Regions from separate parts of the Arthrobacter sp. P1_H7 genome, predicted to be linked through region 4. Evidence: riboswitches for the same ligand, from Rfam matches in the RefSeq annotation. Region 4 holds a riboswitch; each other region holds the start of a gene.

Region 1 (7,758 bases), on a different contig from region 4:
GGGATGTCGCGTTCCTCGTGGTGCGCGCAGCAGACATAGGTGAAGTCCGGCCACCATTTTTTAGGCCGGGCCGCTTCGGAGAATCCGCAGACGGCGCAGGTGAGCTGGACCCAGACGGGCCGCTTACCGGTGCGGTTTGCCTTGGACTGGACCAGCCACGCCGGCGGGTTGTCCAGCAGCTCGCCGAGCTCGGCCTCGGACAGCCGGGGCGGGATGCCGTGACGGTGCGCCATTTCCAGGGGGATGTCGAGGATCTGGGCTGCTTCACGTCGGGTAACCATCCTTCAACGATACGGGAACGGCGGCGGCCCGAAGCCACCAGGGCGCCCCGGTGTTAGGCTCGACACACCGCCGGCGGCCTGAGGCTTTCAGCCGGCGAGGGCCAGTCCAAGCGCCGCGGCCGCGAGCCCCGCGAGAAGGTTCGCGCCGATATTGAGCGCCGCCGCCCGGTACCGCTCTTCGCTGACCAGGCGGACCGTCGCGGTGGTCCATGAGCTGAAGGTGGTCAGGCCGCCGGCGAGACCGGTTGCGATCGCGGCGTGCCAGTCGGCGCCCAGCTCCAGATGGCCGGTCAGGCCGACGGACCAACCGATGATGAAGGACCCGGCGACGTTGACCGTGAACGTCGCCCACGGCCAGTGCGGACGCGAGCCCTGATGGTGCGCAAACCAGGAGTCGACGGCGAACCGCAGGAGTGCTCCCGCCACCCCGCATACCCCGACCACGAGCGCGGTCATCATTGGGCACCTCCGCGGAGGTCGGCAATCGCCTTGCCGGTTTTCCATCCAGCGGCCGCCGCCCCCAGGCCCAGGACGAGCGAGAGTCCGAGGTAAGCCAGCCACGTGGCGTGGAAGCCGCCGCGGATCTGCTGGTCAATGGCGATCACCAGCGCCGAAAAGGTGGTGAAGGACCCCAGGAGGCCGGGGCCGATGCCGGCCCGCAGCCAGAAGGCCGTCTGCGGCCGCGCGATCCAGAGAGTGGTCAGGGTGGCCAGGATGAAACTCCCGGACACATTGATCGCCAATGTGGTCCACGGCACCGCGCCGGCGCCATCGGGAAACACCAGGCCGGCGCCGAAACGCAGCTCGGTTCCGATCAGCCCGCCGACGGCGACGGCGGACCAGGCCTTCCAGCCCGGCACGCCGGGGCGCGGCACGGCCCGGCGCTCGTCCAGCGCACCCTTCACTCAGCTCTCCGTGACGCTGCAGCCGGCGTGCGCGGCCTCGCTGTGGACCCAGAGGGCCGAGGCGACCTCGTCGGCGAAATCGAATTCGCGCGGTGCCACGGCGGAACCGATCCGCACTACCATGGGGCCGCCGAAGGGACGCCGGCCCACCACCTCCACTTCGGCGTCGAGGTCGATGTCCTCGGCGGCGAGATAGCGCAGGAGCTCCGGGTTCTCGTCGCTGATCCGGGTGATCCGGCCGGTGTGGCCGTCGTCGAGTTCGCTCAGGCGGTGGGCGGCGGGCATCAGCACCGAGCCGTCCGCTGCCGGGATGGGATCGCCGTGCGGGTCCCGGGTGGGGTTTCCCAGCTTGGCCGCCATGCGTTCAATGAACGTGTCCGAGACGGCGTGTTCCAGGAGTTCGGCTTCGTCGTGGACCTCGTCCCAGCGGTATCCCAGCTCGCGGACGAGGAAAGTCTCGATCAGCCGGTGCCGCCGGACCATGGACAGGGCGAGCTGGACTCCATCGCTGGTGAGCGTGACGGCGCTGTAAGGCTTGTGGTCTACGAGGCCCTGGTCCTTGAGTTTGCGGACCATTTCCGAAACCGAGGAGTTGGCGACGCCCAGGCGCTGCGCCAGCTGCGTGGAGGTGATGGGCTTGCGCTGCCACTCGGTGAACGAATAGATGACCTTGACGTAGTCCTCGATCGAGGAGGAGGGCGTACTGGTCTTCACAGACCTAAGCCTACCGTCAGCTGCCTCCGGAGAAAGTGAGCCACAGCAGGACCAGGTTGAGTGCCACGACGAGGACCACGCTGATGATGGCTGCGATTCGGAGGGCAGGGCCGTCGGCAAACCGGCCCATGAGGGCCTTGTTGCTGGTCAGCACCACCAGCGGGACCAGGACAAAAGGAATCCCGAAGCTTAGGACGACCTGGCTCAGGACCAGTGCCCAGGTGGGGTCGAAGCCCACCGCCAGCAGCACGACGGCGGGAATGAGGGTCACGACGCGCCGGGCCATGACGGGAATCCGGATCTTGAGCAGGCCCTGCATGATGGTGCCGCCGGCATAGCAGCCCACCGAGGTCGATGCCAGACCGGAGGCGAGCAGCCCGACCGCGAAGACCACGCCGACGATCGGGCCGAGGTTGGCGGTGATGGCGGCGTGCGCGCCCTCGATCGTGTCCGTGCCTTCTTCGCCGCCGAGGGTGGAGGCGGCCAGGAGCAGCATGCCGATGTTGACCAGTCCGGCGATCGCGAGTGCGGCCACGACGTCGAACCGGGTGGCCCGGACCAGGCGCGCGATGGCCGCCGGGGGAACGTGCAGGTTTTCGTCCGGCCGGTGCCGGTCCCGGGACAGGGCCGAGTGGACGTAGATGGCGTGCGGCATGACGGTGGCCCCGAGCATGCTGGCGGCCAACAGGACGGTGTCCGGGCCCTGGAAGCCGGGCATGAGCCCGGCCAGGGCGGCCCCCGGATCTGGCGGGCTGATGAACAGCCCGGCCAGGAAGCCGATAGTGATGATGCCGAGCAGGAACATGATGATGAATTCGAACGGCCGCTGCTTCTGCCGGGCCTGGACGGCGAGCAGGAGCATGGAAACGGCGCCGACAATCAAGGCGCCAAGGGGGAGCGGGAGGCCGAAAAGCAGGTACAGGGCGATAGCGCCGCCCACCACCTCAGCGAGGTCGGTGGCGGCGGCGACGACTTCGGCCTGCACCCAGAAGGCGCGGCGCCAGAACGGCTTGAGCCGTTCACCGAGGATCTCCGGAAGGCTCTTGCCCGTGACGATCCCGAGCTTGGCGGACTGGTACTGGACGAGGACGGCCATGACGTTGGCGGCCACGAGGACCCACACCAGCAGGTAGCCGTACTGCGCGCCGGCGGTCAGGTTGGCGGCCACGTTTCCGGGGTCCACGTAGGCGATCGATGCCACGAACGCTGGCCCCAACAGGCCGATCAGCGCCCTGCGGGCACCCGGGTGTTTGTAGGTGGGGGCGGCGTCCTGCGCCGGTTGCCCGTGTCCTTTTACCTCCAGCACTGCAGCTCCTGTGATTGGCGCGTCCGCGTCGACCCGATGATCGGCGCCGGCCGGAAAGCAGCCGGTGTCAAAGTTCCATGCGCCTACAAGTAATTATTAGGCATACCGAAACAATAAGCCCGGCGCGGCCCTGCGTGCAATCCGGGAATCCGGGGGGAGCGTGCATCAGGCCCGGAAGGCCCGCCACGTCTGGGTGAGGTAAGGCAGCCGGAGCACGTCGCCTGGGGTGTGCCCCAGGTGCTCGTGCAGGTACCAGGCGAGGTTGGCCATGACCTTGGCCCGGGTGGATTCCGATGCCGCGAGGTAGTAGCTGCGGGACTTGGTCAGCTCCTGGATGTCCTCCGTGGTGACGGAATCCTCCCACCGCGTCACGTGGCTCTCCAGCCCGGTGAACTCGGGGCCCACGGCGGGGCGGAAGTGTGGTTTGAGGACGTCCCCGGCGTGCATGATCCGGGAGAGGCGGTGCACCCAGGGCACGCTGGTGTCCAGCTGGTTCCAGATCAGGCCCAGCACTCCGTGCGGCCGGAGGATCCGGGCAATCTCGGTGCTGGCCAGGCCAGGGTCGCACCAGTGCCACGCCTGGGCGACCGTGACGAGGTCGAAGGACTCCGGCTCGAGACCGGTGTCCTCGGCGCTGCCCTCGATGGCGATGACGTCCGGCAGGGTCCGGCGCAACTGCTCGAGCATGTCGGCCGAGGGGTCCACAGCCACCGTGCCCAGTCCGCGTTTTGCCAGGAGCGCAGTGAACTTCCCGGTACCGGCGCCAATGTCCGCGGCGTCCTTGGCCCCCGCCGGGACCAGCCAGCCGGCCGACTCCTGCGGATAGCCGGGGCGGACACGTTCATAGTGTTCCCCGCCGTCCTGGAAGCTTTGTCCGAGTTCCTGGCGCCGCCCGCTGTGCAGCTTAGGTCCACTGTGCAGCCTAGCTTCACTGTGCAGCCTGGGGCCGGCGCTTGCCACGTGCGATCTCCTTCGGAAGGTCCTGCTTGTTTCAGATACCTTTCGAATTTACCGCACCCGCGCCGGGCCCTGATCCTGCGCTAGTCGAGGGTGCAGGGCGCAGCGCCGGCGGTGCCCGGGGTGTTCGGCGCCCAGTGGGGGTAGCTGCGGGTATCGTTGGCCGGCACCCAGCGGCCGGCGTCCACCACGTAGTCCCAGCCGAGTCCGTTCTGCCGCAGCTGCTGCAGGCCGGCCAGCAGGCGTTCGGCATCCTCCAGCCGCGAGCCCAGCCCGAAGCTGGCCCGCAGGGAGCCGGAGGGCAGGCCGAGCCGCTTGAGCAGCGGGTGGGCGCAGAAGCGGCCGTCGCGCAGGCCAATGCCGTGTTCAGCCGACAGGTAGGCGGCCACCAGCCCGGCGTCGAAGCCTTCCACGGAAAAGTTCACGACGCCGATCGTGCCGGTGCCCGGCTGACCGCCTTCGGAGGAAGAAGCGGAAGGCGAATCGGCAAAGATCCGGTGCACGGTTACTCCGTCGATGCCCTGGAGGCCTTCGACGAGGAAGGACCGGATGGCGTCCTCGTGGGCCTGCCACTGCTCCGGGTCCAGGGCTGCAATGACCTGGGTGGCACGGGCGAGGGCCGCCGCGCCAAGGACGTTCGGCGAGCCGCCCTCGTGCCGGGCAGGTCCCGTGGTCCAGCTGACGGAGTCGAGCCGGGCGTCGCGGACCGCGCCGCCACCGGCCAGGTGCGGGGTGCCGGCGTCGAGCCAGTCCGTCCGCCCCACCAGCACGCCCGCGCCGAACGGGGCGTACAGCTTGTGCCCAGAGAAGGCGAGGTAGTCGACGCCGTCCGCGGCGATGTCAATCCGCCGGTGCGGGGCCAGCTGCGCGGCGTCGACAACGATCCTGGCGCCGTACTCGTGTGCCAGCGCGGCCAGGGCCCGGATCGGCAGGATCTCCCCGGTGACGTTGGAAGCGCCGGTGACGGCCAGCAGGCTGACGTCCCCGCGCGCCAGCTCGTCGCGCAGGCGGTCCACCGTGGCCGCGAGGGTAGGGGCGGCCACGACGCTGCGGTGCGGGACATTCTGCCAGGGCAGGAGGTTGGCGTGGTGCTCGATGTCGAGGTAGACGACCTCGCCCGCGGGCCGTCCGTCGCGCAGCGGCAGGCAGCCAGCCAGCAGGTTCAGGGAATCGGTGGTGTTGCGGGTGAAGATCACGGAATCGTCCGGCCGGCCGCCGACGAAGTCCCGCACGATGTCCCGGGCGTTCTCGTAGACGGACGTGCTGATCTGCGATGCGTAGCCGGCGCCGCGGTGCACGCTGGCGTAGTACGGCAGGATTTCGTTCAGGTAGGCCGAGACCACGGACAGGGCCGGGGCGGAGGCGCCGTAGTCGAGGTTGGCGTAGCGGGTGTGGCCGCCGGTGATCAGCGGCGCCTGGATTTCCGCCCCGGTAACGGCGGCCAGCGGGCGGGCCGCGAGGGCGAGGCGGCCATCAGCCTGCCCTGCAGACTGTTCTGCACCGGCGGCATGGAATTCGGGGGCAACGGGGAAAATGGCAGTTGTCATGGGACCTCACTCGAACAGGACCCCACACCGTGGGAATCCGCGCTTGCCGGGTCCGTTCCGGACCGGCCAGGTCGTCACCCGGGGCACCCCACCGCGACTGGAGGGTTGCCGGCCAGCAAACCGGGGTTTAGCGCTGGCACTCGTGACCTGCATCGAGCGTAGGACATCCGCGCAGCCGGGGAAAAGGCGGCCGCCGATTGTGAAGCGGATTATTACGGGCGCGGTTCAGTTGTTGGGGTGGGCCGGGAAGAGGTCGTCGAGTCCGGGGTTGAGCCGCTTGAGGACTTCCGAGTGCAGGATCGAATTGGTGGCCAGGGCGTTGCCGCCGAAGGGTCCGTCCTCGCCCTCGAGCGAGGTGAAGCGGCCGCCGGCCTCGGTCACGATCGGGACCAGGGCGGCCATGTCGTAGAGGTTCAGCTCGGGCTCGCAGGCGATGTCCACGGCACCCTCGGCCACGAGGCAGTAGGACCAGAAGTCACCGTAGGCGCGGGTCCGCCACACTTCCTCGGTCAGGCCCAGGAACTCATCCAGGTTCCCGCGTTCCTTCCAGCCGCCAAGGCTGGAGTAGGACAGCGAGGCGTCCTCGAGATTGGAGACATTGGATACCTTCAACCGTGTGGCGGCGGCGAGCGAGCGGCCCGTGTAGGCGCCCGCACCCTTGGCGGCCCACCAGCGCTTGCCCAGTGCCGGCGCGCTGACTACGCCGACCACCGGTTCGCCCTCATCGACGAGGGCGATCAGGGTGGCCCAGACCGGGACGCCGCGGACAAAGTTCTTGGTGCCGTCGATCGGGTCGATGATCCACCGGCGGGAACCGTGGCCCGAGCTGCCGAATTCTTCGCCCAGGACCGCGTCCCGCGGACGTGACCGGGAGAGCTGGCCGCGGATGGCCTCTTCCGCGGACTTGTCGGCATCGGTGACGGGTGTGAGGTCGGGCTTCGTCTCGATCCGAAGGTCGAGCGCCTTGAAGCGGCTCATGGTCTGGGAATCGACCGAATCTGCCAGTACATGGGCAAGGCGCAGGTCATCGTTGTAGCTCGAAGCGGGTTGGCTCATGGTTCCAAACTACCGTCAAACCGGGCTGCCGGGCGGGAGGCCGCGGCACGGCGCCGCAGCCCGGTGGCCGGGCCGGCTAGGAGACGGTGCCCAGTTCCTTGGTTTCCTGTGCTTCCATCCGCGGGTCCGTGCCCAGCAGCCGGCGCAGGGACGCGAGCCTGGCCGGTCCCGAGGGCCCCGCGTGCCCGGCCGCAACCCATTTGTCGACGCCGCAGTTGACGGCGGTGGAGTCATGCTTGCAGCCGCGTTCGCAGTCATCGGTTCCCGGTTCCAGGTCCGGGAAGGAACGGAGGATCCGGTCGGGGTCCACGTGGGCCAGGCCGAAGGACCGGATACCGGGGGTGTCGATGATCCAGCTGCCCGCCGGGGCATCGTTGACCTTGAGCGCCAGTGCCGAGGAGGACGTGTGGCGGCCGCGGCCGGTTACCGCGTTTACGCCTCCCGTGGCCCGCTCGGCCCCGGTCAGGGCGTTGACCATGGTGGACTTGCCGACGCCGGAATGGCCCAGCATCACTGTGACCTTGCCGTCGAGGTAGTCGCGCAGCTGGGACACCGCGTCCTTGTCGAGCCGGGCGGAGAGCCCGTCGTCGGAGCGGGCGTCGATGCCGGAAGCGGCGGAGTCCGCGGTCTTGGAGATGATGACGGGAAAATCGAGGTGCTGGTAGTTGGACAGCAGTTCGGCGGGATCCTTGACGTCGGCCTTGGTGACGAGCAGCAGCGGCTCAATGCCGGCGTCGTACGCGGCCACCAGTGCGCGGTCGATGAAACCGGTCCGCGGCTCGGGGTTGGCGGCGGCGACCACCACCACCAGCTGGTCGGCGTTGGCCACGACGGCGCGTTCGATCGGGTCCGTGTCGTCGGCGCTGCGGCGCAGCAGTGTCTTGCGGTCCTGGATCTTGACCAGCCGCGCGAGGGTGTCGGGCTCGCCGGTGACGTCGCCGACCAGGGAGACGAAATCGCCGGCAACCACGGGGTTGCGGCGCAGCTCCCGG
Region 2 (7,758 bases), on a different contig from region 4:
ACGTGGGCCAGCAGGGCCTCAATGTCCAGGCTGTCCTCGAGTTCGTCGGCTTTGCGGTTCGCCTCGGCTTCGGTGCCGCCCACCACGAAGTGCATACCCTGCAGGAACTTCACGTCATCCGGATGGCGGCCGGCGGCAACGGCCTGATCCCGGACGGCCGCGGTGTACTTCGCGGCCACCTCGGTGCTCGGCGCGAGGGTGAAGGTGGCCTCGGCGTTGGCGGCGCAGAACTGCTGGCCGCGGCCGGAGCTCCCGGCCTGGAAAAGCACCGGGGTGCGTTGCGGCGACGGGGCCGCGAGGTGGGGCCCGTCGATCGAGTACCGGGGTCCGCGGTGGTAGATCTTGCTGACTTTCTCCGGGTCCGCGTGGACTCCGGTCTCCTTGTCCCGGAGCAGCGCATCGTCTGCCCAGGACCCTTCCCACAATTTGTAGGCGGCCTCGACGTATTCGTCCGCCCAGTCGTAGCGTTCGTCATGCTTGGTCAGCTCTGTGGCGTTGAAGTTCCGGTGCGCGTTTTCCAGCACGCTGGTGACGATGTTCCAGGCCACGCGGCCGCCGCTGATGTGGTCCAGCGTGGACATCTGCCGGGCGAACTGGAACGGGTGGCTCTGGATCACCGACGACGTCGCGGCCAGCCCGATCTCCCGCGTTCCGGTGGCGAGCGCGGACAGCAGGATGAGGGGGTCGTTGGAGGGCACCTGCAGTCCCTTTTTCAGCAGCGATGCCCAGCCGCCGTCGTAGTCGCCGTAGAGACCGACGACGTCGGCGAAGAAGATCGCGTCAAACTTCGCGTCCTCGAGCTGGCGGGCCAGGTCGACCCAGAGCTGGAGTTCGTTGAACCGGTGCTGCTGGGCTTCCGGGCGCCGCCACTGGCCGCCCATGATGTGGCTGGACGTGTTCATCACGAAGGCGCTGATCAGCAGGCGGGGGCGGGGTCCGTCGAAGCGGGTACTGGGTGTTGAAGTCATGGGGTGCTTTCCGCTGGGGAGGTGGGAAGAGGGTGCTGCGGGACGCTCAGAGGCGCTTGTCCAGGCGCCGGGCAACATAGGACCCGCCCAGCTGAACGATGGTGACCAGCAGGATCATCAGGACAATCGCGGTGATCATGAGCGGAGTTTCGTAGCGGTAGTAGCCGTACCGGATGGCGAAGTCGCCGATTCCGCCGCCGCCCACCAGGCCGGCCATCGCCGAGTAGGAGATGAAGCTGACGGTCATGATGGTGATGGAGCTGACGAGTCCGGGCTTCGCCTCCACAATCAGGACGTCCCGGACGATCTGGGACCGGCTGGCGCCCATGGACCGTGCCGCTTCGACCACTCCGCCGCCGAGCTGGCTCAGGTTCTGTTCCACAAAGCGGGCGAAATAGGGGATGGCGTTGAGAGTCAGCGGGACAATGACGGCGGCCGTGCCGATGGTCGTGCCGACAATGAACCTGGTCACGGGAATGATCGCGATCAGCAGGATCAGGAACGGGAACGAGCGGAGCAGGTTGACCAGTCCGTCCAGGACGCGGTGCAGTTTTGGCCGGTGCTTGAGCCCGTTGGGACCGATGGTGTAGAGCAGGACACCCAGCGGTGTCCCGAGGAGCACCGCCAGCGGGATGGCCACCAGCAGCATGGTGAGGGTCTGCCCCATGGCGACGCCGATTTCGGGCAGGACTTCCAGGACGCGGTCAAACATTGATCAGGCCCTCCGACTCGGCTGTGGTGTGGGTGCCCCTCCCGGAGCGGTCCAGCTGGATCTCATCGGAGACCAGGTAGCGGCCGATCGACGTCGCCGGGTGGAAGCCGGGGCGCCGGAGTTCGGTGAGGTCGAACTGCTCCACCACCCGGCCCTCTTCCATGACCGCGACGTTGTCCGCGATGGCCTTGATGACGTTCATCTCGTGGGTGACCACCACGATCGTGATGCCGAATTCGGCGTTGACGTCGGCCAGGTACTGCAGGACCGATGACGTCGTCCGGGGATCGACAGCCGACGTCGGCTCGTCGCAGAGCAGCACCTTGGGCCCGGTGGCGAGGGCGCGGGCGATCGCCACCCGCTGTTTCTGGCCCCCCGAGAGCTTGGCCGGATATGTCCCCGCCTTGTCGGCGAGGTCCACGATTTCCAAGGTTTCGGCGGCCCGCCTTCGGCGTTCTGCCTTCCCGACGCCGGCGAACTTCAGGGACAGCTCCACATTTTCCTGGGCCGTGAGGTTGTTGAGGAGATTGAAGTGCTGGAAAATCATGCCGATGTCGTGCCGCTTGGTCCGGAGCTCGGCGTCGGAGAGGGTCACCAAGTCCACGCCGTCCACCAGGACGCGTCCCGACGTCGGGCGCTCGAGGAGGTTGATGTTGCGCAGCAGCGTGGATTTGCCGGCGCCGGAGAACCCGATGATGCCCTGAATGGTGCCCCGCCTGATGTGCAGGCTGACGTCGTCGACGGCCGTGAAGGGGCCAGCGGCCGAAGCGAAGGACGTGCTGACGTTCTGGATCTCGATCACAGGCCCCCACCTGCTCGGGGCCGCGGCGCTGCCGCTGTCTGCGTGTTCATGATTTCCTCCGGGCTCGCCCGAGGAAAGCCCTGGGTCCTGGCTTCCGGGCAGCGCTGAGCGAAGCCGCGGGAGCCTAAGAACACAGTGGTTCTCCATCGGTCCTGGCGGTAGCACCGTCCTCAAAGAGGGGGTTGCTGCGGCGTCACAGAGCCAGATCTCTCAGCCGCTCGGGATGGTTACGAGTCCATCTCACACGGCAATGCGGCGGATACGGAAAAAGCCGGTCACATTTTGTAACCGACTCTTCCCAACCTGTTGATCGTCATTCCCGGGCCGTTAGATGCCCACGCGCCAGCCTTCGCGGGCCGGGCACGCGTCCACGACGACGTCCAGCCCGGCGGCTTTGGCGCGGTCCGCCGCGGCCTCGTCGAAGACGCCCAGCTGCAGCCAGACGGCTTTGGCGCCTACGGCGATGGCCTCGTCAATGACGGCCCCCACCCTGTGGGAGTTGACGAAGCAGTCCACGACGTCGATCGGGTGCTTCTCCGCCGGGATGTCCGCCAGGGAACGGTACCCCTTCTCCCCGTGGACGTCGTCGCCGGGAAGGTTGACCGGAATGATGGTCATGCCCATCCGGTCCCGGACATAGAGGGAGACTTCGTACGCCGAGCGCCATTCGTTGGTGCTGAGGCCGACCACCGCCCACGTGCCTTTGGTTCGCATGAGGCGGTCAATGACTGCCGGATCGTTAACATGGGCCATGCATCAACCTTACTCCTGCGGCCTTTCCGGACAATCGCCGAATAAATGAATGATTTCGACCGGGCCCAGGCCGCGTGAACGAATATTACAGCGCTCCCAGGCGTCGATTTTGTGGAATCCTGCATCTGAAGTTCTAGTAGGTAATGACCATCCCGAGCGGCCGAGAGACCTGGATCGATGACGCCGCAGCAACCCCCGGTGACGTGAGATGACCATTCCCACGGAACTGTTCCGCCCTCCTTCGAGCAAATTCGAGGGAACCGGAGGGACCAAGGGTGCTACTGCCAGGACCGATGGAGTGCAGCAATGACCCCTGAGAATTATTCCGCCCTGCCCACCTTTCCCCGGCACGGCGCCGCCGCGACGGCGGGAACTGCCCAGGCAGAGACGGTTGCGTTCTGGGAAACCCAGGCTCTCCGCCTCGACTGGGCGGACGTGCCCGGCGGCGCAATGGAGCGCGCCAAGCCCTGGCACACCGCGCACCGCCGGGTCCCGGCCGACGTCGAGGCCGGCATCGGACCGCAGATCACCTGGTTCGAAGGGGGCAGACTCAATGTCGCCTACAACTGCGTCGACCGCCACGTAGCGGCGGGGCGCGGGGACAAGGTGGCCCTGCACTTCGAGGGCGAGCCCGGTGACCGCCGTGCCGTCACCTACGCCGACCTCCAGCGCGAGGTCTCCAAAGCCGCCAACGTCCTCCTGGATCTCGGCATCACCAAGGGCGACCGGGTGGTCATCTACCTCCCCGTCATCCCCGAAACCGTCATCATCACCCTCGCCGTGGCCCGCATCGGCGCCATCCATTCCCTGGTCTTCGGCGGGTTCTCCGCGGAGGCCCTGAAGTTCCGGGTCGAGGACACCGGCGCCAAGCTCCTGGTCACCACCGACGGCCAGTTCCGCCGCGGCACCGCCGTGCCGGTCAAGGACAACGCGGACGCCGCCGTCTCCGGCGACAACGCCATCGAACACGTCCTGGTGGTCAACCGGACCACTCCCGCGGGCGAACTGGACACCGTCCCGATGACCGCGGGCCGCGATGTGTGGTGGCACGACGCCGTCGGGTCCGCCTCCGAGACTCACGTGGCCGAGGCGTTCGACGCCGAGACGCCGCTGTTCATCATGTACACCTCCGGCACCACCGGCAAGCCCAAGGGCCTGGTCCACACCTCCGGCGGCTACCTCACGCAGGCGTCCTGGAGCTTCGAGCACCTGTTCAGCAACCCCGACCCGGCGCTGCGGGAGAAGGACGTGCACTGGTGCACGGCCGACCTCGCCTGGGTCACCGCGCACACCTACGAGCTCTACGGCCCGCTCTCCAACGGCGCCACGCAGGTCATCTTCGAGGGCACACCCAACACCCCGCACCCGGGCCGGCACTTCGAGATCATCGAACGCTACGCGGTCACGCAGTACTACACCGCGCCCACCCTGGTCCGCTCCCTCATGGGCTGGTTCCCGGACGGCGTCCCGGCCACGTACGATCTCTCCTCCATCCGTCTGCTCGGCACGGTGGGCGAGGCCATCAACCCCGAGGCCTGGCGCTGGTTCCGGGCCAACATCGGCGCCGGCACCGCCCCGATGGTGGACACCTGGTGGCAGTCCGAAACCGGCGCCACCATCCTCTCCCCCGCGCCGACGGACACCGCGTTCAAACCCGGCTGCGCGGCCCGCCCGCTGCCCGGCGTCAGCACACGAATCGTGGACGACGCCGGCAACACGGTGCCGCCCGGCGTACAGGGTTTCATCGTGGTGGACTCCCCCGGCCCCGCGATCGCCCGGACGGTCTGGGGCAACCCGCGCCGGTACTTCGATTCGTACTGGCGCCAATACGCCGAGCAGGGCTGGTTCCTCGCCGGTGACGGCGCCAAGTATGACGACGACGGCGACATCTGGATCCTCGGGCGGGTGGATGACACCCTCAACGTCTCCGGACACCTGCTCTCCACCATCGAGGTCGAATCGGCGCTCGTCTCCCACCCGGACGTGGTGGAGGCCGGCGTCTGCCCGGTCGCGGACCCAAAGACCGGCCACGCGATCGTCGCGTTCGTGGTCCCCACCCGCACCCTCCCCTCGCAAGCTCGGGCAGGGAACCCTGCGGGCGTGGGCCCAAACTCATTTGCTGAGGAGCTCCGCAACCACGTCGCGAAGCAGATCGGGCCGATCGCGAAGCCGCGGGACGTCGTCGTCGTTCCCGATGTGCCGAAGACCCGCAGCGGCAAGATCATGCGCCGGCTGCTGACCCAGCTGTTCGAAGGCACAACGCTCGGTGACACCACCTCGCTGCAGAACGAACTATCCATCGCGGGCATCCAGGATGTGCTGCGCGACCGCGCGGCGGAATTCCTGGCAACAGCAAGCCCCACCCGGAAGTAAAGGAACACCCATGACTGAGATCAGCAACGTCGCCCGTCTTTCCGAACCGCTCAAGTTCGCCTACTGGGTCCCCAACGTCTCCGGCGGCCTGGTGGTGTCCACCATCGAACAGCGCACTGGCTGGGACTTCGAGTACAACAAGAAGCTGGCCAGGATCGCGGAAAACTCCGGCTTCGAATACGCCCTGACCCAAACCCGGTACGCCGCCTCCTACGGCGCGGACAAGCAGCACGAGGCCACCTCGTTCAGCCTGGCGCTGCTGGCCGCCACCGAGCGCCTCAAGGTGATCTCCGCCGTCCATCCGGGCATGTGGCACCCCGGCGTGCTGGCGAAGTACATCATCACCGCGGACCACATCTCCAACGGCCGCGCCGCCGTGAACATCGTCTCCGGCTGGCTCAAGGATGAATTCACCAACTTCGGTCTCGAATGGCTCGAACACGACGAACGCTACGTCCGCACCGAGGAGTTCATCAAGGTCCTCCGCGGGCTCTGGACCGAGCAGGACTACAGCCAGTCCGGCAAGTACTACAACATCACCGACTTCACCCTGAACCCGGCACCGGTGGACGTGCCGGGCCGGGCGCACCCGGAGATCTTCTTCGGCGGCAACTCCACGGCCGCGCAGGCCACCGCCGGCCGGGTGGCTGACTGGTACTTCTCCAACGGCAAGGACCTCGAGGGGTTCAAGGAGAACATCGCCGGCGTCGTCGCCGCCGCCGGCGACAGCGGGCGCGGGGCCGGGAACGCCCAGCCCAATCTGCCTTCTCCCAAGTTTGGCCTCAACGGGTTCGTGATCGCCCGGGATTCCGAGAAGGAAGCCCGCGACACCCTCCGCGAGATCGTCGAGAAGGCGCACAAGCCCGCCGTGGAGGGGTTCCGCGCCGCCGTCCAGGAAGCCGGGGCGTCCACCAAGGACGGCAAGGGCATGTGGGCCGACTCGAGCTTCGAGGACCTGGTCCAGTACAACGACGGCTTCAAGACCCAGCTGATCGGCACCCCGGAGCAGATCGCCGAGCGGATCGTGGAGTACAAGAAGATCGGCGTGAACCTGTTCCTGACCGGCTACCTGCACTTCCAGGAGGAAGTCGCCGCGTTCGGCCAGGACGTCCTGCCGATTGTCCGCGAACTCGAGGCCGACCTCGCTCGGAAGAACGGCGTCGAGCTGGACCTGTCCCGGACCCCGGCGGCAAACGCCGGCACTACCAGCAAGCTGGTGAACGCGTAATGGCTGACCGCAAGTACGGATTCCGCACCCGCGCGCTGCACGCCGGCGGCACCCCCGACGCCGAGCACGGCGCCCGGGCGGTGCCGATCTACCAGACCACCTCCTTCGTGTTCAAGGACACCCAGGACGCCGCGAACCTCTTCGCGCTGCAGAAATACGGCAACATCTATTCCCGGATCGGCAACCCCACCGTGGCCGCGTTCGAGGAGCGCATCGCCTCCCTGGAGGGCGGCATCGGCGCGGTGGCGACGTCCTCGGGGATGGCGGCGGAGTTCATCACCTTTGCCGCGCTGACCCAGGCCGGAGACCACATCGTGGCCGCCTCCCAGCTCTACGGCGGCACGGTGACCCAGCTGGACGTCACCCTGCGCCGCTTTGGCGTGGACACCACGTTCGTGGCCGGCACCGATCCGGCGGACTACGCCGCCGCGGTCCGGGAGAACACCAAGGCGATCTTCGTGGAGGTGGTGGCCAACCCGTCCTCGGAAGTCCAGGACCTCGCGGCCCTCGCGAAGGTGGCGCACGACGCCGGCGTCCCGCTCGTCGTCGACGCCACCTTGAGCACGCCCTACCTCGTGCGGCCGATCGAGCACGGGGCGGACATTGTGATCCACTCCGCCACCAAGTTCCTCGGCGGCCACGGCACCACCCTGGGCGGAGTGATTGTCGAAAGCGGCCGCTTCGATTGGGGCAACGGCAACTTCCCGACCATGACCGAGCCCGTGGCCTCCTACGGAGACGTGTCCTGGTGGGGCAACTTCGGCGAGTACGGGTTCCTCACCAAGCTGCGCTGCGAGCAGTTGCGCGACATCGGCCCGGCGCTGTCCCCACAGTCGGCGTTCCAGCTGCTGCAGGGCGTGGAGACGCTCCCCCAGCGCCTCGACGAGCATCTGAAGAACGCCCAGGCCGTGGCCGAATGGCT
Region 3 (7,758 bases), on a different contig from region 4:
GATGGAGTCGGGGTAGCCGGGCAGCAGCTCCACTTGGTTACCGTCCACCATCGGCAGCGAGCCCAGCGTCTTGTTCAGTTCAGCGGCGGAAGCCACCCATTCGGGTCCGGCGTAGCGGCTTTCCAGCATCGCCAGTTCCGAGGTCCCGGCGCGCACTCGGGTATTGACCGCGTCCTGCTGCGCGCGGCGCTTGCGGGAGAGCCGGAAATTGCCGAACAGCAGGAACAAGGCCAGGCCGATGATGGGCACAATGAAGATGCCCAGCAACCACGCCATCGCGGTGGTGGGCCGCCGGTTTCCGGGGATGATGCCCAGGGCCAGCACGCGGATGGCGAAGTCGATCACCGTCAAAATCAGAATCGCCCAGGACGGTAAAGTTTCCGCCAGCGGAAATGGCCACAGCACAGGCGAACCCCTCAAGCTACAGGCCCGCGGAACAGTTCCGGAACGGGCAACGTGCAAATCCTATCCCGGGACCGCCGAGACTAAGCTGTAGCCATGACCACTCCTGCCCCCGTTCCTGCGCCCGCGACCGTGCTGGTCTTCCTCGACCCGGCGTTCGACGGCGGCCGCGTTGCCGACGCGTCGCAGCCGCAACTGATGGCCACGGACCTGGGCGCCACCCGCGGCGACGGCGTCTTCGAATCCCTGCTGGCCGTCGGCGGCCGGCCCCGCAAGATCCAGGCCCACCTGACCCGGCTGGCCGGCTCGGCCCGGCTGCTGGAGCTGGACATCCCGGCCGAGGACGCATGGCGGCGGGCGGTGGAAACCGCCATCCGCGAGTTCCGGGGGCAGGAACCTGCCGCGGCTGCAACGCACGGCACGGGGCAGGATGAGGTGGTGGTGAAGCTGATTGTCACCCGCGGGCCGGAGGGCGCGGCTGCCCCCACGTGCTGGGTCCAGGCCTCCGCGCCAGCGGCCGCGGGCCGCCGGCAGCGCGAGACCGGGATCGACGTCATCCTGCTGGACCGCGGCTACGACAGTGAAGTCGGCGAGCGCGCCCCGTGGCTCCTGCTCGGCGCCAAGACCCTTTCCTACGCCGTGAACATGGCGGCGTTGCGCTACGCCCACCGGCAGGGCGCCGACGACGTCATCTTCACGTCCGCGGACGGCCGGGTGCTGGAGGGTCCGACGTCGACCGTTCTGCTGGCCCACCTGGAAACCTCGGACGACGGCGCCGGCGGCGTCCGCACCGTCCGGCGGCTCATCACTCCCCAGCTGGACAGCGGCATCCTGCCCGGCACGTCACAGGGCGCCCTGTTCACCGCCGCCAAGGCCGCCGGCTGGGAGCTGGGCTACGGCCCGCTGGAGCCGAAGGACCTGCTGGACGCCGATGCGGTCTGGCTGATCTCCAGCATCCGGCTCCTGGCCCCGGTGAACCACATCGACGGCCAGGAAATCGGCACCCCGGAACTGCGGCGCCAGCTCACGGCCGAACTCAACGCCCTCTTCGCCACCATCGAATAGCAACGCGGGGTCAGGTACGGCCCATCCCATGTCCCCGGATGGGCCGTAAGTGACCCCGCGTTGGTGTTGCGCTCACCCCAGGGCGTCCGCGGGCACTGCCGGGCACCGGCGGAAGGAGGCCGGGTTGAATGCCGGGAGGGTGAACGTTGCCAGCACGGCGTCGAGCATTTCCGGGGCCCACGTGCTGTTCTCGCCCAGGGTCGCGCAGACACCCAGCACCACGGGCGTTCCGTCGGTTCGGCGGCGGATCTGGACCTGGACCGGCCCGGTCAGCCCGAGCGTGCGGACGGCGGCCAGACCCAGCTTGCGCACATCCCCGGCCTGATTCGCCGGCACCCTCCGGCTGACTTCGTCGCTGCCGGCGCGTCCATACGGAGTCCTGGTCTTCTCGAGGACCACCGCCACCGGGGCCATCGCGTTGCGTGCCGGGGTGCCGAACACCAGGCACACGTAGTCGGCGCCCGGGATAAATTCCTGGACCAGTTGCCCCGCCGGCATGTTCTTCCAGCTAACAGAGGCGGTTCCGGCCAGCAGGTGGACACCATGGGAGCCTTTGAAGACCCGCGGCTTGACCACCACGGGGCCGCTGAGGCCGGCGAGGGATGCCGGCGCGGCGGCGAGGTCGCCCGGAACCGCGAACCGGGGCACCGGAATGCCGGCTGCCTGCAGCGCCCAGGTGGTGAAAAGCTGATCGTTGGCGAGGGCCACCGCGGCAGGATCACCCACGATGATCCGCACGTCCTGGGCGAATCCGGCGCGGGCCGCGGCCAGGACCGGGAGTTCCACGGTGAGGGTCGGAATGATGACGTTGATGGCTTCGCGGTCCACCAGCCGGCGCAGGTCCAGGATCATGTCCGGGTCCGTCGCCGGCAGGAGCCTGACCGCGGCGGCGGCGGGAGCCTCCCCGGCCTGACGGGTGTCGGCGCGGGCATCGGAGCCGAGGTACGGGAGGCCCCGGGCTTCGAGCTGGGCCGCGACGGCCCGTCCGGCGGCGCTTGTAATCCCGGTAACGAGTATGCGCGGGTCCACTATTGCTCCATTCCGCCGTCACCGGCCGGACCGCGGCTGCGGCTCCGACCGTTCCAGCCACCGATTCTCAGACAGCCTGTTGATGGACAGACGAGTCGTTTCACGGACTGCTCGATTCACAAACTGCCAGAATCACCTGCAGCGCCGGCCGACGCGTCGGACCTAATCCCCCCAGTAGACGGCGAAACGTCCCGGCAGACACGAGTGGGCAGTACCCGAAACTGGAGCCCGCCACTACTCGCCCGGGCCACGGCCCGGTTACGGAACATGACGACGGCGGCGGTGCGGGCCGGCGTCGCAGGTGTTACGTTTTTGGGGAGTAATGAGAACCGGTGCCAAGCCCTGACTGGCCGGTCGGCAACCCTCCCTTTCGCGGCGGGGTGCCTCAGGTGAATACTCGGCAATCGAGAATTCGAGCTGCAAGCGTGAAAGAGGAGATCCGTCGTGACCGACACGTCAATACCCACAACAGCCACCAGTACAGTCCCCGCCGCAGCCCCCAGCACTGCACCCAGTGCACCACCTGCCGGCGAGGAAAGACTGGCCTACCGCCTGTTCACCGGCGCGGATGACCGCGCCTTTTGCGAGCGGGTGTCAGCCGCCCTGGCCGAGGGCTATGTGCTGCACGGAAGCCCCGCCGCCAGCTTCAACGGAAGCACCGTGATCGTGGCGCAGGCGCTGGTCCTGCCCGCCGCGATTGCAAGTGCGGACGCCGCCGTGGCCAATGCGGTTGATGAGCTCGACGCCGACGAGTTTGGCGCCGACGGGGCCTTCGCGGGCCACGCATGAGCTACGCCGGAGACCTCAGCCCGGATCAGGCGTGGGCCAAGCTGGAGGCCGGAGCCATCCTGGTGGATGTCCGAACCGAGGGCGAATGGGCCAACATCGGCATCCCGGACACCGCGGCCGCGGGCGAAAGCCGCAACGATCCGCTCTTCATCCAGTGGAACCTCGCCGGCGGCACGCCGAACCCGCACTTCGTGGAACAGCTAAGGCAGCAGGCGCCGGAGGACATCGCCGTCGAGCTGGTGTTCCTTTGCCGCTCCGGTGCCCGGTCGATCGCCGCCGCGACGGCCGCGACGGCCGCCGGCTACACCTCGTACAACGTCCTCGAGGGCTTCGAAGGCGAGACCGACCGCTTCGGCGAACGCACCGTCAACGGCTGGAAGAACCGCGGCCTGCCCACCAACCTCGGAAAGATTTAAGTGACTTTCAATCCCGACGCCGCCGGCTGGGCGGCCGACACCCAGGCTGTCCGCGGCGGCCTTGACCGCACCGGCTTCCAGGAAACCACCGAGCCGATCTTCCTCAACTCAGGATTCGTCTACGAGTCCGCGGCCGCCGCCGAGCGCGCCTTCACCGGGGAGGACGAGCGCTTCGTCTACTCCCGCTACGGCAACCCCTCCGTCGCCACCTTCCAGGAGCGGCTCCGGCTGCTCGAGGGAACGGAGGCGTGTTTTGCGACGGCGTCCGGCATGTCCGCCGTCTTCACCGCCCTGGGCGCGCTGTTGGCGGCCGGGGACCGGGTGGTCGCGGCCCGCTCGCTGTTCGGCTCGTGCTTCGTGATCCTCAACGAGATCCTGCCGCGCTGGGGTGTCGAGACGGTCTTCGTGGACGGCCCGGACCTGGGGCAGTGGCAAGCCGCGCTGTCCGAGCCGACCACCGCGGTGTTCTTCGAGTCGCCGTCGAACCCCATGCAGGAAATCGTGGACATCGCCGCCGTGAGCAAACTGGCGCATGCGGCCGGCGCCACGGTGGTGGTAGACAACGTCTTCGCCACCCCGCTGCTGCAGCGCTGCGGCGACCTCGGCGCGGACGTGGTGGTCTACTCCGGCACCAAGCACATCGACGGCCAGGGCCGGGTCCTGGGCGGGGCCATCCTGGGCACCAGGGAATTCATCGACGGGCCCGTCAAACAGCTCATGCGGCACACCGGTCCGGCGCTTTCGGCGTTCAATGCCTGGGTGCTCACCAAGGGCCTGGAGACCATGGCCTTGCGCGTCAACCATTCCTCGGCCTCGGCGCTGCGCCTGGCCGAATGGCTCGAGGGACAGCCTGCGGTCGGCTGGGTAAAGTACCCGCTGCTGCCGTCCCACCCGCAGTACCGGCTGGCGGTGCAGCAGATGAAGGCCGGCGGGACGGTACTCACCCTGGAACTGCAGCCCTCCCCCGGCCGCACGGCGAAGCAGGCCGCGTTCGCACTCCTGGACGCGCTGCGGATCATCGACATCTCCAACAACCTCGGCGACGCCAAGACGCTCATCACGCACCCGGCCACCACCACGCACCGCGCGATGGGTCCGGAAGGCCGCGCGGCGATCGGGCTCAGCGACGGTGTGGTCCGGCTTTCGGTGGGCCTGGAGGACGTCGAGGACCTCATCCGCGACCTCGGCCAGGCACTCAAGCAGGTCTAGGTGTACTTCCCCGGGTGCCGGCTCCCGGTCAGGCCGGGCGCAACCGGCCCAGGGGCGAACGATTATCGGCCGGCCCTTCGGTGACGGGCCCCTCGGTGGTCAGTTCGATGGCCCGCTCGACGACGGCGGGCAGGCCACCGGCCCGGAACGGGCCGCGCTGCAGCTGCGAACCGGTGCCCTCTGCCAGAATCCGCTCGACGCCCTCGCGCGCCAGCTCCAGCTCGCCCTGCTCCTCAAGCACCGGGGCCACGAAGTCCACGAGCGCCCTGACCACGTCCGCGGCCGGGGCAGGGGTGAAGGTTCCGAAGTCCAGGAGCTCCCCGCGCAGTCCGCAATTGCTGGCCTGCCAGGCGGCCATCCGCAGCAGCAGTGTGGGCACGGGGGCGGGATCGACGCCGTCGTTCCATTCCCGCGCCGCCGACTCCACGAGGGCGCGCACCAGCACGGCAATGAGGGCAGCGTCCTCGGCCCGCAGGCAGACATCCGCGACCCGGATCTCCACGGTGGGATGCTGACGGCACAGCCGCGCGTCGAAATAGACCATTCCCTCATCCATCAGGACGCCGCTTTCCACCAGCCGGGTGACCACGCGGCGGTAGACGGGGAGGCTGCCGAAGATCATCGTGGGACCCGAGCCCGGCCAGCGGTTCCAGGCCTGCGTGCGGTAGCTTTCGAATCCGGTCTCGGCCCCGTTCCAGTAGGGGGAATTCGCGCTGAGTGCTATCAGCACGGCCAGTTTGTCGCGGATCCGGTCCATCACGGCCACGCCCTCCTCCGGGGACTCCACAAAGGTGTGGACGTGGAGGCCGCAGGTCAGCTGGTTCCGGACGGTGAGCCCAAAGCGCTGCTGCATGGTCATATAGCGGGGATTCGGCGTCAGGTGCGTGGCGGAGCCTTGGGGCGACGTGGCCAGGGCTGCGACGCGGCCGCCGTGCGCCCGGGCGGCCTGGTCCGCGAGGGCCCGGCCACGCCTGAGCTGCCGGAGCAGTTCCGTGTACTCCAGGCACGGATGCGTCTGGGTCTCGATCTGTTCGAGCTTGAGTTCGTAGCTGAAATCGGCGCCTTCGTGGACCGGCTTCTGGGCCGGGAGAACCCTGGCGGCTTCCTGCTGCGGCGGCACCAGACTCGGCAGCATGAGGTCAGCGAGGGCAAGCAGCATCCCCGATTCGGGGTCCACTATCAGCAGTTCTTCCTCCACGCCGAAGGTGCGCATGAATCTATTGTGCGTCAGGATCCGCCGAAACGCCCCAAACCAATGCGGGCTCAGTCCTGGAAGTACTCGATCTTCGCGCCGATGGTGTTCAGCCGCTCAGCCAGGTCCTCATAGCCGCGCTCAATGACGTAGATGTTCCGCAGCTCCGAGACGCCACGGGCGGCCAGCATGGCCAGCAGCAGGCAGGCGGCGGGGCGGAGCGCCGGCGGGCAGCCCACCTCGGCCGCACGCCATTTGCTGGGCCCGTTGACGTAGATGCGGTGCGGATCGAGCAGCTGGACCTGGGCGCCGAGCTTGTTGAGTTCGGTCAGGTAAATGGCCCGGTTCTCGTAGACCCAGTCATGGATCATGGTCTGGCCGTGGGCGTTGGCGGCGATCACCGCGAAGAAGGGCAGGTTGTCGATGTTCAGGCCGGGGAAGGGCATGGGGTGGATCTTGTCCTCCGGCGCCCGCAGCTCCGAAGGCTTGGTGGTGACGTCCACCAGGCGGGTGCGGCCGTTGCGGGCAAAGTACTCCCCGGAAACCTCGAGCCGCTGGCCCATCTGTTCGAGCGTGGCCAGTTCGATTTCCATGAACTCGATCGGGACGCGGCGGATGGTGACTTCCGAGTTCGTCACGATGCCGGCGGTGATGAGGCTCATCGCCTCGATCGGGTCCTCGGACGGGAAGTATTCGACGTCGGCGTCAATCGACGGGCGTCCGGTGATCTTCAGCGTGGTGGTGCCAACCCCCGCGATGTCGACGCCGAGCATCTGCAGGTAGAAGCACAGATCCTGCACCATGTAGTTCGGGCTGGCATTGCGGATGATGGTGGTGCCACGGCGGTGGGCTGCGGCCATGATGGCGTTCTCGGTGACGGTGTCGCCGCGTTCGCTGAGCACGAAGGAGCGGTCGTGACCGTCCGACGGCGGCGCCTGCACCGCATAGAACCCGGACTTCGCCTCCACGCTGAGGCCGAACTGGCGCAGCGCCTGCATGTGCGGCTGCACGGTGCGGGTGCCGAGGTCGCAGCCGCCGGCGTAGGGCAGCCGGTAGGTGTCGGCCTCGTCCAGCAGCGGGCCCAGGAGCATGATGACGCTGCGGGTCCGGCGGGCCGCCTCCACATCCATGGATGCCAGGTCCAGGACCGCGGGGCGGCGGATCTGGAGGTCGTTCGCGTTGAGCCAGGTGCATTCGACGCCGATGCTGGTCAGCACCTCCACGATCCGGTTCACTTCCTCGATCCGGGCCAGCCGGCGCAGGGTGGTGGTGCCGCGGTTGATGAGGCTGGCGCACAACAGCGCGACGCCGGCATTCTTGCTGCTGTTGACGTCCACCGCGCCGGCGAGCGTGCGGCCGCCCTCGACGCGCAGGTGGGTCATCTGGGGCCGGCCCACCTTGACGATGCTGTGCCCGACGATCGCCTCCAGGCGCTGGATCATCTTCAGGCTCAGGTTCTGCTTGCCCTGTTCCATCCGGGCGATGGCGCTCTGGCTGGTGCCGAGCTCGGCAGCGAGTTGTCCCTGGGTCCAGCCCTTGGCCCCGCGCGCCTCGCGGAGCAGGATGCCTACGTGTTCAGCAGTCGGTTGAGTCATGCCCCGAAAATATCACGCATGATTTATCAATCGCAGCAATTCCGGCCGGAATGGCGCCAAT
Region 4 (7,758 bases):
CGGTCTGTTCAAGACCGAGCGGCACATCGACTCGCCGCAGGCCAACCGCATCAAGGCCGGACAGATCGGCGAGTCCGGCGCCGACGTGCTGAACTTCTGCGCCAACAACTACCTGGGCCTCGCCGACCACCCGGACATCATCGCTGCGGCGAAGACCGCGATGGACGAGCGCGGCTTCGGCATGGCCAGCGTCCGCTTCATCTGCGGCACCCAGGACCTGCACCTGGCACTGGAAAAGCGCGTCTCGGCGTTCCTCGGCACCGAGGACACCATCCTGTTCTCCAGCTGCTTCGACGCCAACGGCGGCGTGTTCGAGTCCCTCTTCGGCCCGGAAGACGCCGTCATCTCGGACGCCCTGAACCACGCGTCCATCATTGACGGCATCCGGCTCTGCAAGGCCCAGCGCTTCCGCTACGCCAACCAGGACATGGCGGACCTCGAATCGAAGCTGATTGAGGCCACTACGCAGGAGAACCCGGCCCGCCGCAAGATCATCGTCACGGACGGCGTCTTCTCGATGGACGGCTTCCTCGCCCCACTCGAAGCGATCTGCGACCTCGCCGACAAGTACGACGCCCTGGTCATGGTGGACGATTCCCACGCCGTCGGCTTCATGGGCGCCACCGGTGCGGGCACGCCGGAGCACGCCGGCGTCTCGGACCGTGTGGACATCTACACCGGCACGTTCGGCAAGGCCCTCGGCGGCGCCTCAGGCGGCTACGTCTCCGGCCGCGGCGAGGTCGTGGCGATGCTCCGCCAGAAGGCCCGCCCGTACCTGTTCTCCAACTCGCTGGCCCCGGCGATCGTCGCGGCCACGCTCAAGGCCCTGGACCTCGTGGAAAGCTCCGGCGAACTGCGCGGCAAGCTCTTCGCTAACGCTGAGCTCTTCCGGAACCGCATGTCCGAGGAAGGCTTCGACCTGCTCCCCGGCGAGCACGCGATTGTTCCGGTGATGTTCGGCGACGCCGTCATGGCGGCCAAGGTGGCCGACGCCATGCTCCACAACGGCGTCTTCGTGACGGCGTTCAGCTACCCGGTGGTGCCCAAGGGCGCCGCCCGGATCCGCGTCCAGCTTTCGGCCGCGCACAGCGCCGACGACGTCGAGGCCTGCGTCCAGGCGTTCGTGCGCAGCCGCGCTGCGGTGGGCGCAGCCTAGGCTGGATCCCTGAGGCCGGGCCCCACTTTCAGCACGGGGTCCGGCCCCACTCCAGGGGCCCGGCCCCACTCCAGGGGCCCGGCCCGCCCGTTCATCCTGGCTTTGCCCGGCCCGGCCCGGCCTTGCGCGTTCACCCCGGCTTTCTCCACAGGCTTGTCCGCGGGACATGCCCAGCTCCGGCGGCGAGGACTGGACATAATGCCACTATGTCCAACGGCCACGAGCAACGAAGGGCATGTCCCGGGCCGGCACGCGGCAACGGGGGGGGGCATGCCCAGTCGTGCGGACCAGGGAAGGGCATATCCCGGGCCGGCCCGCGGCAACGGGGGACATGGCCAGTCGTGCGGACGAGGAAGGGACATGTCCAGCGGTGCGGAACGTGGCGATGGCACGTCGGCCACCTTCGAACGATCCACTGGCGTCTTGTCGGCTACTGCCGCCCGGGCGCAGGTCGCGGCACGGCCTGACCCGAGAATCTGCAAGGATGGGACCATGTCAGCTCATTACGATGTCGTAATTGTCGGCGGCGGGATCGCCGGCCTGTCCCTTGCCTCCACCCTGGCCGGGCAATGCCGCGTGGCCCTGATCGAAGCCGAGCAGACCCTGGCCTACCACACCTCGGCCCGCTCGGCCCGGCAACTGATTCCCAGCTACGGCCCGCCCGTGGTCCAGGAACTGACCGTCCGGACGCTCGACCTCATCGCAGCCGAGGACGCCGGACGTCCGGAGCCGGTGCTCACCCCGCGCAGCTTCATGCTGATCGGGGACGACGCCACCGTCCGGGCGGAGGCCAGCGGCCACATGCGCCGGATCACCCACGCCGAGGCACTGGATCTGTGCCCGGCCCTGGTCCCGGACTCGTTCAGCGCCGCCGGGCTGGACACCGGATCCTTCGCCTGCAACGCCCCCGTGCTGCTCGAGGACCACCGCCGCCGTGCCGAAGCGGGAGGCGTGGACATCATCACCGGCGCCAGGGTCCATTCGGCCCAGCGCCTCGGCACCGGCTGGGAACTTGGCGCCGGGCAGGAAGGCTTCCAGTCCGCCGTCGTGGTCAATGCCGCCGGTGCCTGGGCCGACGAGCTCGCCGTCCTCAGCGGCGTCGAGAAGCTCGGCCTGCAGCCGTACCGGCGCACCGCGGCGATCGTCGACGTCGAGAATCCCCTCCCGGAGGCCTGCCCGATGGTGGCGGCGGCCGATGACAGCTTCTACTTCCGGCCCGACGGCGGCCAAGTCCTGATCTCGCCCGCCGAACACGTGCCGAGCGGGCCCGAGGACGCCCGGCCCTATCCCGGCGACGTCGAACGGCTCGTCGCCCGGCTCAACACGATCACGACACTCGGGATCCGGAACGTCCGCACGGCGTGGACGGGGCTGCGGACGGAGGCGGCCGACGGCGTCCCCGTGGTGGGGTTCGACGCCGAGGCCACCGGATTCTTCTGGCTCGCCGGCCAGGGCGGGTACGGTTTCCAGACCTCATCCGGCGTCGCGGAGCTGGCCGCCGGGCTGATCCTCGCCGGCCAGGGTTCCGCCGCCACGGCCACGGCTGTGCCCCCGCCGGTGTCCCCGGCAAGGGACGCCAGTCCGGCATCCCGGACAGCGGAGGCGCTGGCCGCGACCCGCTGGTCCATCCGGCGCTGAAGAATGGATCCATGAGTACCCTCATCACCAATATCGCCGAACTGATGACCCAGGACGCGGAACACCGCGTCCTCCGCGACGCGGCGGTGGTGATCGAGGGGGAGCGGATTTCCTGGCTCGGCCCCGCAGCCGACGCCCCGGCCGCGGACGAACGGGTGGACGCCGGGGGCCGGGCGCTCCTGCCGGGCTGGGTCGACTCGCACACGCACCTGATCTTCGCGGGGGACCGCACGGCCGAGTTCGAGGCCCGGATGGCGGGACAAAGCTACAGCGCCGGCGGGATCGCCGTCACCACCGGCGCCACCCGGAGCACGAGCGACTTCGACCTCACCCGGCTGGCGATGGGCCGCGTCGCGGAGGCCGTGTCGCAGGGCACCACCTACCTGGAGACCAAAACCGGCTACGGCCTGGACCTCGAGAACGAGGCCCGCAGCGCCCGCATCGCCTCCACCGTGGCGGACGAGGTGACATACCTGGGGGCGCACCTCGTGCCCGCCGGGATGGACGCGGAGGAATACACGGAGCTGGTCTGCGGGCCGATGCTCACCGCAGTCCGGCCCTACGTCCGCTGGGCCGACGTCTTTTGCGAGCAGGGCGCCTTCAACGAGGACCAGTCCCGCCGGGTGCTCCTGGCCTGCAAGGCCGCCGGGCTGGGGCTGCGCGTCCACGGCAACCAGCTCGGCGAGGGCCCGGGCGTCCGGCTGGCGGTGGAGGTCGGCGCCGCCAGCGTGGACCACGTGAACTACCTTTCGGCCGCGGACGTCGATGCCCTCGCCGCCAGCTGGTCCGGGTGGGACGCCGCCGGCAGCGGCACGCGCGGCACGGTTGCCACCTGCCTGCCGGCCTGCGATCTTTCCACCCGGCAGCCGCTGGCCCCCGGCCGGGAACTGCTCGACGCCGGTGTGCAGCTGGCGCTGGCCTCCAACTGCAACCCAGGCACGTCCTACACCAGCTCCATGGCGTTCTGCGTCACCACCGCCGTGCTGCAGATGCGGCTCAGCGTCCACGAGGCGGTGCGCGCCGCGACCTACGGCGGCGCGCTGGCCCTGGGCCGGGAGTCCGGGAACGACGTCGACGGCGAACGCGCGGTGGGCTCGGTCGCCGTCGGACACCGGGCGGACCTGCACCTGCTCAACGCGCCTTCCGCCACGCACCTGGCCTACCGGCCCGGCATCCCCTTGACGCACGCGGTGTGGCGGGCCGGTGTAGCGCAGCCCATCCGTTAGCCGGCCGGTCCGCCGACGGGCCCTAGAACATCATGGGCGGCGCGTCCAGGACGGTCTCGTCCACGCGCCTCTTCTCCCACTGCGTGAAGGGCTTGTCGAGCTCGTACTTCCCGCGCGCGGTGCGCAGCAGGGTGCGGACCTCGGCGTTCTCCGGGTTGTTCAAGGATTCGAAATATTCCACCGACCAGTGGAACCAGCGCATGCAGAACAGCCGCATGGTCAAGCCGTGCGTCACGAACAGCGCGTTTGGGGCATAGCCGGGCTTGGACCAGTGCCGGTGCAGGGTTTCCATGAAGGAGGAAATCCTGTCATACACATCGGAACCGGACTCGCCCTCGCGGAAGCGGTAGAAGAAGTGCCCGTAGGCGTTGCGGAGCTCCTTCTGGTCCTCAATGTCGCCGGCGATCTGAAAGTTCGCCCAGTCCTGTTCGCGCAGGCGCGGTTCCTCGATCACCCGCTCCACGAGCGGGCCGAGATTCAGCGCCTCGAGGGTCTGGTAGGCGCGCAGGTACGGGGAGACGTAGACGCACACCGGGCGGCCGTCCAGCTGACGCCGGACCTCTTTCCCGGCCGCGGTGGCCTGCTCCAGGCCCAGGGGTGTCAACGGGATCCGGTAGTCCGGAACACGGTTGTAGATCGAGGTGTCGGCATTGGCGGCAGACTGGCCGTGCCGGATCATGATGATTTTCCGGGGCGCGCTCATAGTCCCCAAGCATAGGGCTCCCAAAAAGCAAGTGCCGCAGGCACAACCCCGTTCGGCCGGCACCACGCGGGCACCAGCAAACTATCGGCAAGTGCAGGCAAGATAGAACCATGTTGGTTCCCTCCCGCCGTCGGCTGCGGTTCGAAGTGTTGATTGTCCTGGGGTTGTCGCTGGGGCAGTCCGCGGTCTACTCCCTGGTGCAGCTGCTGGACAAGATGACCACGGCGCCGCTGGCCCAGGGGACATCCACGCTGAACCGTTCGCAGAGCGCGCGCGAATACTTCGACCTCACGTACCAGTTGCTGGACATCGTCTTCGCCCTGGTCCCGGTGGCCCTCGTGATCTATTTCCTCACCGAGCACTGGCCGGCCGGTCAGCGCGGGACCTCGGCGTTCCGAAGGATCGGCTTCGACTTCGCCCGGCCCGGCAAGGACCTGCTGCAGGGCCTGGGACTCGCCGCGCTGATCGGCATTCCGTCCCTGGGGCTCTACGCGGCGGGCCGGGCGATGGGGATCACGACGGCGATCATCCCCAGCGCCCTGGACGCGTACTGGTGGACCGTGCCGGTGCTGGTCCTCTCCGCGATCCGGCACGCGGTGGTCGAGGAAGTGATTGTGGTGGCGTACCTGCTGGACCGGCTCGGGAAACTGGGCTGGAGCGTGCCGGCCGCCATTGCCGCCAGCGCCCTGCTCCGCGGCAGCTATCACCTGTACCAGGGGTTCGGGCCGTTCATCGGCAACGCGGTGATGGGCGTCGTCTTCGCGCTGGTGTACACGCGGACCAAACGGGTGATGCCGCTCGTGATCGCCCACGCCATCCTGGACACCGTGGCGTTCGTGGGGTTCAGCCTGTTCGGCAAGGCCGTGGGCCTGGGCTGAGCGCGTGGTCCGGCACGCTTGGGACGCGCCGTCGCCCGGCCTTAAATGATCTCGGCCGCCGTCTCCTAGGTGACATCGTTGGCACCTAAGAGATGGCGGCCGAAGCGTGGGGCAGGTGGAGCGTTAGATCGTGACCGCTCCGGAGGCGGTCTCGAAGGTGACGGAGAGGATGCCGGGAGTACCGTGCGGCGCGATCCAGTTCACGGCGACGTCTTCCAGCGGCTTTTCAACTGGTTCGCCCAGCCACTCCGTGACGCGGGCTGCCGAACCGGCAATGGTCAGTGCGGACATCTTGACATCGCTCGCGTAGGCGTTGGACGGGTGCAGTTCCGGGTCGCCCTCCCACTTGAGCATGTAGGGCACCTGGGGGTCGGCGATGAGCCCCAGGATGCCGATCTGCTTCCAGACCAGTTCGCGGCCGTCGGGAAACTTCCGGTTGCCGTTGACGGCGGCGCGGCCGAGCCTCTCCTCGAACGGGGCCAGGTCGTCAACCTCGACGCACCAGCCCATCCAGCCGCCGCCGGCCTCGGAACGTGCCCGGACGGCCTGGCCGAACGGGGCCTTGTCGGAGGCCGGGTGGTTCAGGACCTCCACGACTTCCAGGTACTTGTGTCCCGCGAGCGGGATAATCATGTTGCGTGTCCCGAAACGGGGGTGCACTCCACCCTTCACGGCTTCAACGCCGAGGGCAGACGCAATACGTTCAGTGGTGGCTGCCAAGCCATCGTGTTCACAGGCGTAAGAGACGTGATCCATGCGCATGCCATCATCTTGGCACTTTGTGATGGACCTCTCAGCTTAGGCTCCCCTAACCGTCATGGGACGTCCGGGGGCGCTGACCGGGGCGGCCCGGGAAGCGCCGACAGGGAGACCGTCTTCATCTTCGTCACAAAGCTATCCAAGGCTCCGCCGCCATTCCTACACTGAAGCCAGGTCATGAGTGCCAGCGCACAGCCCCGGCTTGCTGGCCGGCAACCCTCGTATCGCGGTGGGGTGCCCCGGGTGAAGACCTGGCCGCCCGGCGCCCGCCGGAGGGCAAGCGCGGCGCCAGTCCGGTCCGGGCCGAAAGCCCCGGCCGGTGCTGTGCCCAGTGACTCGAGGAGCATCAATGTCCAACGCCTGGTCCTTTGAAACCCGCCAGATCCACGCCGGCCAGGAGCCGGACAGCGCCACCGGCGCGCGTTCCCTGCCCATCTACCAGACGACGTCGTTCGTGTTCCCCAGCGCCGAAAGCGCCGCGAACCGCTTCGCGCTCGCCGAACTCGCGCCCATCTACACCCGGATCGGCAACCCCACCCAGGACGCCGTCGAACAGCGCGTGGCCAGCCTCGAAGGCGGCCTCGCGGCCCTGCTGCTCAGCTCCGGCCAGGCCGCCGAGACGTTCGCGATCCTCAATATCGCCGAGGCCGGGGACCACGTGGTGGCCAGCCCCAGTCTCTACGGCGGAACCTACAACCTGCTCGCCCACACGCTGAAGAAGTTCGGCATCTCCGTGACCTTCGTGGCGGACCCGGACAACTTGGACCAGTGGCGGGACGCCGTCCAGCCCAACACCAAGCTGTTCTTCGGCGAAGTGGTCTCCAACCCCCGCCAGGACGTGCTGGACATCGAGGGCGTCTCCCGCGTGGCGCACGAGGCCGGCGTGCCGCTGGTCGTCGACAACACGCTCTCCACCCCCTACCTGATCCGGCCGATCGAGTGGGGCGCGGACATCGTGGTCCATTCCGCCACCAAGTACCTCGGCGGGCACGGCGCCGCAATCGCCGGCGTGATCGTGGACTCCGGCAACTTCGACTTCGGGAAGGACCCGGAGCGGTTCCCCGGCTTCAACACCCCGGACCCCACGTACAACGGCCTGGTCTACGCGCGCGACCTCGGCGCCGACGGCGCACTGGGCGCGAATCTTTCCTACATCCTCAAGACCCGGGTCCAGCTACTGCGCGACCTCGGCTCCGCGGTGTCCCCGTTCAACGCCTTCCTCATCGCCCAAGGCATCGAAACGCTGAGCCTGCGCGTGGAGCGCCACGTGGCCAACGCCACCAAGGTGGCGCAATGGCTGGAGGGGCGGGACGACGTCGAATCGGTCGCCTACGCCGGGCTGCCCTCCAGCCCCTGGTACGAGCGCGGCCGCAAGTATGGGCCCAAGGGGACCGGCGC

Evidence for each region. Region 4 has a riboswitch for S-adenosylmethionine ahead of AC1DXI_RS02030 (bifunctional o-acetylhomoserine/o-acetylserine sulfhydrylase). Riboswitches for the same ligand answer to the same signal wherever they lie in the genome.
Region 1: linked by a shared signal. The riboswitch ahead of AC1DXI_RS03665 (aminotransferase class V-fold PLP-dependent enzyme) and the one ahead of AC1DXI_RS02030 (bifunctional o-acetylhomoserine/o-acetylserine sulfhydrylase) in region 4 are both predicted to bind S-adenosylmethionine.
Region 2: linked by a shared signal. The riboswitch ahead of AC1DXI_RS13455 (methionine ABC transporter ATP-binding protein) and the one ahead of AC1DXI_RS02030 (bifunctional o-acetylhomoserine/o-acetylserine sulfhydrylase) in region 4 are both predicted to bind S-adenosylmethionine.
Region 3: linked by a shared signal. The riboswitch ahead of AC1DXI_RS11885 (DUF1737 domain-containing protein) and the one ahead of AC1DXI_RS02030 (bifunctional o-acetylhomoserine/o-acetylserine sulfhydrylase) in region 4 are both predicted to bind S-adenosylmethionine.

Annotation. Positions count from the first base shown of each region.
Region 1 is NZ_JBFUCO010000003.1:151,983-159,740, forward strand. Features, by position in the region: gene AC1DXI_RS03635 (hypothetical protein) at 1-281, opposite strand, end outside; gene AC1DXI_RS03640 (fluoride efflux transporter FluC) at 369-737, opposite strand; gene AC1DXI_RS03645 (fluoride efflux transporter FluC) at 737-1,186, opposite strand; gene AC1DXI_RS03650 (metal-dependent transcriptional regulator) at 1,187-1,900, opposite strand; gene AC1DXI_RS03655 (Nramp family divalent metal transporter) at 1,917-3,206, opposite strand; gene AC1DXI_RS03660 (class I SAM-dependent methyltransferase) at 3,372-4,166, opposite strand; gene AC1DXI_RS03665 (aminotransferase class V-fold PLP-dependent enzyme) at 4,247-5,710, opposite strand; SAM riboswitch class IV at 5,745-5,858, opposite strand; gene hisN (histidinol-phosphatase) at 5,936-6,766, opposite strand; gene rsgA (ribosome small subunit-dependent GTPase A) at 6,843-7,758, opposite strand, start outside.
Region 2 is NZ_JBFUCO010000012.1:26,350-34,107, reverse strand. Features, by position in the region: gene AC1DXI_RS13465 (LLM class flavin-dependent oxidoreductase) at 1-968, opposite strand, end outside; gene AC1DXI_RS13460 (methionine ABC transporter permease) at 1,015-1,680, opposite strand; gene AC1DXI_RS13455 (methionine ABC transporter ATP-binding protein) at 1,673-2,482, opposite strand; SAM riboswitch class I at 2,623-2,712, opposite strand; gene AC1DXI_RS13450 (CoA-binding protein) at 2,810-3,235, opposite strand; gene acs (acetate--CoA ligase) at 3,542-5,608, shown strand; gene sfnG (dimethylsulfone monooxygenase SfnG) at 5,619-6,836, shown strand; gene AC1DXI_RS13435 (O-acetylhomoserine aminocarboxypropyltransferase/cysteine synthase family protein) at 6,836-7,758, shown strand, end outside.
Region 3 is NZ_JBFUCO010000010.1:208,037-215,794, forward strand. Features, by position in the region: gene cls (cardiolipin synthase) at 1-405, opposite strand, end outside; gene AC1DXI_RS11875 (aminodeoxychorismate lyase) at 499-1,467, shown strand; gene AC1DXI_RS11880 (ATP-grasp domain-containing protein) at 1,540-2,496, opposite strand; SAM riboswitch class IV at 2,815-2,928, shown strand; gene AC1DXI_RS11885 (DUF1737 domain-containing protein) at 3,037-3,285, shown strand; gene AC1DXI_RS11890 (rhodanese-like domain-containing protein) at 3,282-3,701, shown strand; gene AC1DXI_RS11895 (O-succinylhomoserine sulfhydrylase) at 3,702-4,910, shown strand; gene AC1DXI_RS11900 (glutamate--cysteine ligase 2) at 4,939-6,123, opposite strand; gene AC1DXI_RS11905 (UDP-N-acetylglucosamine 1-carboxyvinyltransferase) at 6,174-7,697, opposite strand.
Region 4 is NZ_JBFUCO010000002.1:288,090-295,847, forward strand. Features, by position in the region: gene AC1DXI_RS02000 (glycine C-acetyltransferase) at 1-1,156, shown strand, start outside; gene AC1DXI_RS02005 (NAD(P)/FAD-dependent oxidoreductase) at 1,649-2,794, shown strand; gene hutI (imidazolonepropionase) at 2,806-4,020, shown strand; gene AC1DXI_RS02015 (histidine phosphatase family protein) at 4,043-4,723, opposite strand; gene AC1DXI_RS02020 (CPBP family intramembrane glutamic endopeptidase) at 4,834-5,601, shown strand; gene AC1DXI_RS02025 (VOC family protein) at 5,725-6,363, opposite strand; SAM riboswitch class IV at 6,534-6,649, shown strand; gene AC1DXI_RS02030 (bifunctional o-acetylhomoserine/o-acetylserine sulfhydrylase) at 6,710-7,758, shown strand, end outside.